Regions from separate parts of the Pseudoalteromonas sp. L21 genome, predicted to be linked through region 1. Evidence: predicted binding sites of a transcription regulator. Region 1 holds the regulator's gene; the other holds the start of a gene.
The links. The regulator FliA, encoded in region 1, starts transcription of late flagellar genes. The targets are predictions, from matches to a motif close to CTAAAGNTNNNNNNNNNNNNGCCGATA.
Positions count from the first base shown of each region.

Region 2: the regulator FliA is predicted to act here: its motif matches at 1,963-1,989, upstream of L3V41_RS00465 (VC2046/SO_2500 family protein).

Region 1 covers NZ_JAKKCV010000001.1:457,088-461,513, reverse strand. Annotated here, with positions in the region: gene flhF (flagellar biosynthesis protein FlhF) at 1-1,349, shown strand, start outside; gene L3V41_RS02145 (MinD/ParA family protein) at 1,342-2,202, shown strand; gene L3V41_RS02140 (RNA polymerase sigma factor FliA) at 2,229-2,939, shown strand; gene cheY (chemotaxis response regulator CheY) at 2,980-3,363, shown strand; gene L3V41_RS02130 (protein phosphatase CheZ) at 3,381-4,148, shown strand; gene L3V41_RS02125 (chemotaxis protein CheA) at 4,164-4,426, shown strand, end outside.
Region 2 covers NZ_JAKKCV010000001.1:98,860-103,285, forward strand. Annotated here, with positions in the region: gene L3V41_RS00450 (alpha/beta hydrolase-fold protein) at 1-241, opposite strand, end outside; gene L3V41_RS00455 (alpha/beta hydrolase) at 244-885, opposite strand; gene L3V41_RS00460 (DUF6172 family protein) at 952-1,251, opposite strand; gene L3V41_RS00465 (VC2046/SO_2500 family protein) at 1,413-1,928, opposite strand; tRNA gene L3V41_RS00470 (tRNA-Tyr) at 2,041-2,125, shown strand; tRNA gene L3V41_RS00475 (tRNA-Tyr) at 2,174-2,258, shown strand; gene L3V41_RS00480 (SprT family zinc-dependent metalloprotease) at 2,300-3,001, opposite strand; gene L3V41_RS00485 (ion channel) at 3,090-4,070, shown strand; gene L3V41_RS00490 (GGDEF domain-containing protein) at 4,067-4,426, opposite strand, start outside.

The DNA.
Region 1 (4,426 bases):
ATTATGACAAGGCAGCCCCTAAAGCTGAAGCAGCGCCCGTAGCAGTGCAATCAAAACCTGCGCCACAGCCTAATTTTGTTAAGCCTGAGCCAATGCGTGCTAAACCTGAGCCGCAAGCACAAGTTGCCGATAGCCTACAAGCGTTACTTGAGCGCCAAGCCCCACGCCCTCGTTCGCCTGAGCTTGCATCTATGTTTAGCCAATCTGGTATCGATACGAGCGAACACTATCAACCTAAAGAGCCTAGTTTTCAACAGCAACAACCTGAGTATGCTCAAAAGCCACGCTACCAAGAACAAGCTGCACCTCGCATGCAAACGCAAGCCCATAGCCTAGGTTTTGATGATGACTTAGATGCAGGCTTTGATGATTTAGATTCACCGGTAGAACAGAAAAACTCTGCGCCTGCTAACCAATCAGAAATGGCGACAATGCGTGAAGAAATGAATGCGATTCGTCAATTACTCGAACATCAAGTATCGGGCTTAATGCAGCAAGATATGGCACGTCGTGATCCAACTCGTGCGTGTATGATTGACCGTTTAGCGGGGATGGGAATTGAGCGTGATGTTGCTGAGCAAATGGCGTGTTTTATTCCAGACGATGTTTCACGTCAACAAGCTTGGCAAGCACTCCTGCAAATGGTTGAAAACCAAATGCACACCACCAATAACGAAATCTTACGTCAAGGCGGCGTGTTTGCACTTGTTGGGCCTACAGGGGTTGGTAAAACAACCACCGTTGCTAAGCTTGCTGCGTTAGGAGCCCAAAAATACGGTGCCGACAAAGTTGCATTAATTACGACGGATACATACCGGATTGGTGCCTACGAACAACTTGCTACCTATGGCCGTATTATTGGCTGTGGTGTTAAACAAGTAAAAGATGCAAATGAATTGGCTGAAGTGCTATACCATTTACGTAATAAGCGACTAGTATTAATAGACACAGCGGGAATGAGCCAACGTGATTTACGCTTGACTGAGCAGCTTAATACACTAATGCGTAATCAGCGAGTTGATATTCGTAGTTACTTAGTATTAAGTGCTACAGCACAAATAAATGTGTTGCAAGAAACCGTAAGACACTTTAAAAAGGTGCAACTAAGTGGTTGTATATTCACTAAGTTGGATGAATCGCTAAGTTTAGGTGAGATTATCAGCATAGCGATTCAAAATCGTCTTCCGATAGGGTATCTTACTAATGGTCAGCGAGTTCCAGAGGATATTCGTGTTGCAAATGCCGAAAAACTAGTGAAAAAGGCTGAACAATTGTATTTAAAACGAGCAAAAGCACAACATTCACGACGTCAAGCAGTAGCGTCGAGCACAGTAGGGATGTATGATTAACACAGTATTAGATCAAGCAAGCGGCCTGCGCAAAATGAATCAAAATAATAATAGTGGCGTTAAAGTTATCGCTGTGACTGGTGGCAAAGGTGGTGTGGGTAAAACCAATGTTTCACTAAATACCGCTATTGCACTCGGTCAGCAAGGAAATCGAGTATTAGTACTTGATGCCGATTTGGGATTGGCAAATTGTGATGTCATGCTTGGCCTTCGTGTTGAACGTAACTTATCTCATGTTTTATCTGGCGAATGTGAGCTGGATGAAATCCTTGTTGAAGGCCCTGCGGGGATTAAAATAGTCCCTGCAACCTCTGGTTCGCAGAGCATGGTGGAACTAAGCCCTTCTGAGCATGCCGGCCTTATCCGCGCTTTTAGCGAGTTAAATACAGAGTTTGATATCTTAATTGTTGATACCGCCGCGGGTATTTCCGACATGGTATTAAGCTTTTCACGTGCAGCACAAGATGTCGTTGTGGTTGTATGTGATGAACCTACCTCCATAACCGACGCCTATGCACTTATTAAAGTACTGAGCCGTGAACATGGTGTATATAAATTTAAAATTGTTGCCAATATGGTCCGCAGTATGCGTGAAGGCCAAGAATTGTTTGCTAAACTATCAAAAGTAACCGATCGTTTCTTGGATGTATCTATGGAATTAGTTGCAACAATACCGTATGACGAAAATATGCGTAAATCGACTCGACGCCAAAAAGTGATTGTTGAGTTGTTTCCTAGTTCGCCAGCAGCAGTCGCATTTAAAACATTAGCAACAAAAGCAGTTAAGTGGCCAATACCGAATCAACCATCCGGTCATTTAGAATTTTTTATTGAAAAACTAGTAAACGGCTAACTATGACAACATCGGTGAATAAAGCGATGGGATATCAATCAGCAAACAATTTGAATGCGATTGTCGAAAAGCACGCCTCTTTAGTCAAAAAAGTGGCATGCCATTTAATTGCTCGTTTACCCGCCAGTGTTCAATTAGACGATTTAATTCAATCAGGCATGATTGGCCTTATAGAAGCATCAAAAAACTTTGATGCAGGCAAAGGAGCGAGCTTTGAAACCTTCGCTGGTATACGCATTCGCGGTGCGATGCTTGATGAAATTCGTCGCGGCGATTGGGCGCCTCGCTCTGTTCACCGAAATGCACGTCTCGTTGCTGAAACCATAGCCGCACTAGAAAGTACTTTAAATCGAGAACCAAAAGATACAGAAGTTGCTGAAAAACTTGATATTACGCTCGATGAGTACCATCATATCTTACATGATGTAAATTCTAGTAAAGTTCTGGGTATTGAGGATTTAGGTGTTGATGAAGACGTTATTACACCTATGGGGCAAGATTTAGCACTAGACAAACCGTTTAATAACGTTAAAAATGAACGGTTTAACCAATCTCTATTAACGGCTATTCAATCGTTACCGGAAAGAGATGCACTTGTTTTATCTTTGTATTACAACGATGAAATGAATTTAAAAGAAATAGGGCACATACTCGACGTAAGTGAATCGCGTGTGAGTCAAATACATGGTCAGGCGATGATTAAGCTCAAAGCAAAAATCAATGACTGGATTAATTAGTAGTAAGTAAATATAGGTTCAAACCTCACCGGAGGATGTTTTGGATAAAAACATGAAAATTCTTGTTGTTGATGATTTTTCTACAATGAGACGTATCATTAAAAACCTGTTAAGGGATTTAGGTTTCACCAATGTGCAGGAAGCTGATGATGGTTCAACAGCATTACCAATGCTACAAAATCAAGAATTTGATTTTGTTGTCACCGATTGGAACATGCCAGGTATGCAAGGTATTGATTTATTGAGAGCTATTCGTGCCGACGACAGCCTAAAGCATATTCCAGTGCTCATGGTGACAGCTGAAGCGAAAAAAGAACAAATTGTTGCTGCTGCTCAAGCGGGTGTAAATGGTTATATCGTTAAACCATTTACTGCTGCGACACTGAAAACCAAATTGGAAAAAGTGTTTGAACGTTTAGGTTAATCTAAGGGGAGAGGCTTATGTCAGCACTTGCTGCGCCTCAAATAAGTTTAGAGCAAGCTCGTCAACTTGTTGAGTATCTTGAAAATGGTGAACAAGAAAAAGCGGATAAGCTAATACTTGACACAGCATCAAAAGAACAATCAGAGCTGTTTGCAGAAATTGGTAAATTAACGCGACAACTTCATGAAGCGCTAAAAAACTTTGATCTCGATACGCGTTTAACTGGCTTAACAACGGAAGCAATACCCGATGCTAAACAGCGCTTAAATTATGTCATGGAAATGACAGAAAGCGCCGCTAATAAGACCATGGATGCAGTGGAAGCAAGTTTGCCAATTGCTCAGCAACTTGCAGACGATATAGCGACGATAAAACCTACGTGGGATCGTTTGATGAATCGAGAAATTGAGCTCGGTGAATTTAAATCGCTATGTCATAGCTTAGATAAGTTTATGAACAGCTCGCAAACTAAAACAGATGAGTTACAAGGCTTGATGACGAATGTGCTGATGGCACAAGATTATCAAGACTTAACAGGGCAAGTTATACGCCGAGTCATCGAATTAGTACGCGAAGTAGAAGACAGTTTAATCAATCTTTTAACTGTGTTTGGCAGTCAAGAAGATGGTCATCAAAAACAAGAAAAACAGGCCATAGAACAAGCACCTGCACAAAGCGATACGCTTGCAGGTCCTGAAGGGCCAATTATTGATAAAGAGTCTCGCGATGATGTTGTCTCAGGACAAGATGAAGTTGATGATCTATTATCAAGTCTGGGCTTCTAAGAGGAGAGTAGCTGCATGAGCTTTGAAGTCGATGAAGATATTTTACAGGATTTCCTAGTTGAAGCTGGAGAAATCTTAGAGCTTTTGTCAGAGCAATTAGTCGAACTGGAAAATAACCCAGAAGATAAAGATTTATTAAATGCCATTTTCAGGGGCTTCCATACCGTAAAAGGTGGGGCTGGCTTCTTAAGCATGACAGAACTTGTTGATGCATGTCATGGCGCCGAAAATGTCTTTGATTTATTACGTCAAGGCGGGCGTACTGTTACATCTGAATT
Region 2 (4,426 bases), 360 kb from region 1:
GGCTGGCACCGGAGGCTATGGGTAAACTGTAATTGGCATCTAACAGATAAACCACTGGGTAACGTTTCTGGTTTTGCTTTTGATAGCTACGTGGCAGTTTGATAGTAATGGGGTATTCGTTTTCTGTATGTTTATCTTTTAGCAAAACTGTATTAGTGCGCGGTAAAGTATAGGGTTCAGCCCAAGTGGTAAAGCTTGTCCCAAAAATACAGAACATCAAAATAAAAAGTATATTAGGCATCGTTAATCCTTTAGCCATTTCTTAACGGGTAACACCCACTCATCTTTTGGCTTATAAAATGCGCCATGAGAGAGTCCTGTATTAATGCTTATTTCTTCGAACTTAGTGGCTTCACTCCTATCAATTAAAAATTGGCAAGAGCCAACCTGATCTGAACGTTCAAAGATTGAGTAAACCTTACCGTATGCCCTAACTGATGGATGCTTTTTAATTAAACCGGCACAACCTGCTAATATTATTAAGTTGATATTTGTGCGTTTAAGTTCATTGGCTGCCAGTACCGATAATGCCCCACCCCGTGAAAAACCAACTAGACTAATATGCGACTCAGGAACACCTGCCTTTAATAAGGTGTCGACATCAACCGCTAGCTTTTTAGCAAATAAAAACGGGGCTGTGCCTTTTTTTCGGTGGTATGCAATTAAATTATAGGCTGGATCTGCTAGTGCTTTTTTAATTGCAGGAAAATCATAAGTGCCATATTTTGGATGGCGTGGACGAATGTGCTCACCTTCGACGATGTAACCATGAGAATAAAAAACATAATGCTCATTGCTATTGAAGCTACTAGGAAGCTCATCATAAATCGTATTTGCTTGGGCTTGGCATCCGCAAATAACGAGCAGTAATAAAAAACAGCGCATACTAATCCATAGCTAGGCAATAAAAATGGGCCATAAGGCCCACTCTTAGATTCGCTCGTTTGACGTTTACTCTTCGTCAAACTCTTGTAATTGTCGCTGTGCAGGACGCGCTAAGATTTCAACATAAAACGTCATAAGTCCTTTGGCTTCAATATCGCTAATGCATTTGTTGATCTCTGCCACATGCACAACCTGAGCATCTTCTGCAGATTCGCCAAACTTACAGTCAAACGCCCAATAATCAGCCCCTTCAGGAAGTGTTTTGTTGCGTTCACGTTTTAAGTATTTTTTTACTTCGTGTTTGGCTGCATCAACCATACGAGGATATTTGATTTTCTCATGGTTAAGCGTGAATGTTTTTTTCATTATGGTCCTAATAACTTGATTCAATAGTCATGGCATAAAGCCACTAGGTCGCATTATAACAAGCACATTTAAAATTAGCTGTAGTTTTTAATAATACGCTTAAATTTATCTATATTACCTATTGTAGCGTACAAGAAAGTTATGACAATTGAATTAATTGTTTAAGCTGTCGCTAAGTACAAAGGTTGATGAATTGATTCGTCTTTTAAGCCATCATAAAAAGCCGCTGCATCCATTTGTGGTCGCTCTGTAACACTATTATTAGTGTAATGACGCTTTCTAACCGCAGGTTCGCAATTATCAATGACATTTAACGGCACATGGCATTTATCATCACGAATTGTCAGTGGCTCTGGGTTTAAACATTGACGTAAACGTATATCTGTAAGCCCACCACTTAGAAGACGAAAAGCATTTTGCTCGCCAATTAACATGTCAAATTGCTCTGGTGCTAATGCTTGCTTTGGTCCCGCCCCTAATTCATTACGTAGCGCTTGCTCAGATATTTGGGTGTTAGCTAACTCTGATTTTGGGAGGTGAAACTGACTAAAGTCGAGCACATCATGAGAGAGCATTGCCAATAGTAAAGCAAATTCTCCACTGCGTTGCTCATGAACACTTTTATTAAGACGATTATCAAGTTGACTCTCATTGAGTAACAAACCATCAATTTGCATAGACTTTAGCCGAATAGTTTCAAGATTAACCAGTTATCGGCATTAATCCATTTTTCTTTAGTTTTTTTCTTTACTTAAATAATCAGTTTGCTATTATCAGCGCCGTTGCATTGGAGGGGTTCCCGAGCGGCCAAAGGGATCAGACTGTAAATCTGACGGCTCAGCCTTCGCTGGTTCGAATCCAGCTCCCTCCACCACTTTTCTACGCTCAGTTAAGTGGGGCCAAATGCAATAACAATTAGTGTGGAGGGGTTCCCGAGCGGCCAAAGGGATCAGACTGTAAATCTGACGGCTCAGCCTTCGCTGGTTCGAATCCAGCTCCCTCCACCACTTTTCTAAACGACTTCTCTTTATATCTATTTTTTATTATCTCATTGCCATCGTAACTGACTACCGTTTACTTTTAACCACTGACTTGCTTTTTTATAATCAGGGTAAAAACGACTCACACGCTGCCAAAATACAGAACTGTGATTCATATATTTTAAATGCGCAAGTTCATGAACAATTACATAGTCGATTACCCACGTTGGCGCACAGGCTAAGTGTAGGTTGAAAGTTAACTCTCGACGTTGATTACAGCTCCCCCAGCGACGTTTATAATGTTGCACTTTTAACTGCTCTGGCAATGCCTCCTGCATTTTTAAGCAGTAGTCGTGAATACGCATTTCAAGGTAGCTCTCTAGCTTGTGATGTAAAAAGTCTTCCAGTAATGACAAATATTTACTCTCTGTATTCTTTACACGTGATGACACTGATAAGCTCAGCTCACTTGAGCGTTCATTTTGTTGCCAGTGACTACTTCTGCCTTTATTAAGCTTAATTGCTAATGGTTGGTTAAATAAGTTTATTACGCCCGTTTCCAATGGCAACTGCTGCATTTGTGCTTGTGACGCTTGCTTAGCAATTTGTGCTTGTACCCAGTCTTTTTTAGACACGAGCCAGGACTCTATATCACCTAGTGGTACAAAGTGCGGCGCGTAGACTGTTAGCTGCTGCTGAGCTACTTTAATCGCTACTGTTTTCCTACGTTTACTGCGTTTTAATGTGTAATCCAACAAAAAATAAACCAATTCAATGCATAAAATCTTGGTATTACATTTTACCCTGTAAAATACCTGCTAATCTATAAATATGACTAACAAATAAGTTTTCATTCTTATGCCTGATAAACCCTGTTGTAGTTATACCTCTCCCACAGGAAAAAAGTGCCAAGAAACTGATATGGGATCTGGCTTTTGTTTTTGGCACGACAATAAATTTGATAAGTCTGGGCTTGAACTAACGCAGAAATTGGAGCGTTACGCTAAAAAAGGTGGGTTATTACAAGGCTTACAATTACAAAGAGCTAACTTATCTGGGCTTAACTTAATTAAGCAAGATGATGAAGAAGGTTATGATCTCTCCTACTGCAATTTTTACCGAGCAAACCTATCTGGTGCACATTTATTCAATAATAGAATTGCCAATGCCTCACTCATGAAAGCAAATTTACATAATGCGAGCCTGCATTACTGTGATTTGAAGGACACAAACTTGCTTGGCGTTAAACTCAACGATAGCCGCATCGATAATATTGATTTGGGAGAAAAGTTATTACAAGAATCGCAAGCAATTAAAGCGCGAAAAAATAAACAACATAGTCAAGCACATGATCTATTTGAACAATCCGAAGAGATTTATCGAAATCTTCGTAAAGCATCGGAACATCAGGGCCTTTTTGAACTCGCAGGTAACTTTACTTATAAAGAACTTCGCATGAGACATGCACAGTACCCCAAAGGTTCTACAAAGCAAATTACCTCCAGCTTTATTGATATGTTATGTGGGTATGGGGAAAAACCTGAAAATGTGATTCGCTTTAGCTTATCACTGATAATCTGTTGTGCTATTTGTTATTTTTTATTTGGCGTGAGCTATGACAATACTGTTTTGCAACTAAACTTTGATAACTCCTTTTCACAAAATTTATCAGCACTTTTAAATAGTATCTATTTTAGTGTCGTTACCTTTACCACCTTAGGCTATGGAGACATCACGCCTATTGGCCTTTCAAGACTTATAGCGGCTATTGAAGCATTTTGTGGTAGCTTTTCTCTTGCATTGTTTGTGGTGGTATTTGTAAAACGTATGACGCGCTAGTGAACGATAAACGAGCCTTGATGTTTTTTTGCTTCATACATTTTTTTGTCTGCACGATTAATTAGCTCCTCGGCATCAACCGTGCTATCGAGAGGGGCAGCAACCAAACCAAAACTTAAATGAAGTTCTGGATAACGGGCTTCGAATGATGCTATTAGCTTATCGCAAATGATAATTGCATTTTGTATTTCACAGTCAGGTAAAATCATACAAAACTCATCTCCGCCATAGCGGCATGGAATATCGATTTCCCTAATATTTTCATGAAGATATTGTCCTATATATTTCAGCACTTCGTCCCCTTTTAGATGGCCTTGAGTATCATTTACTGCTTTAAAGTTATCTAAATCAAAATA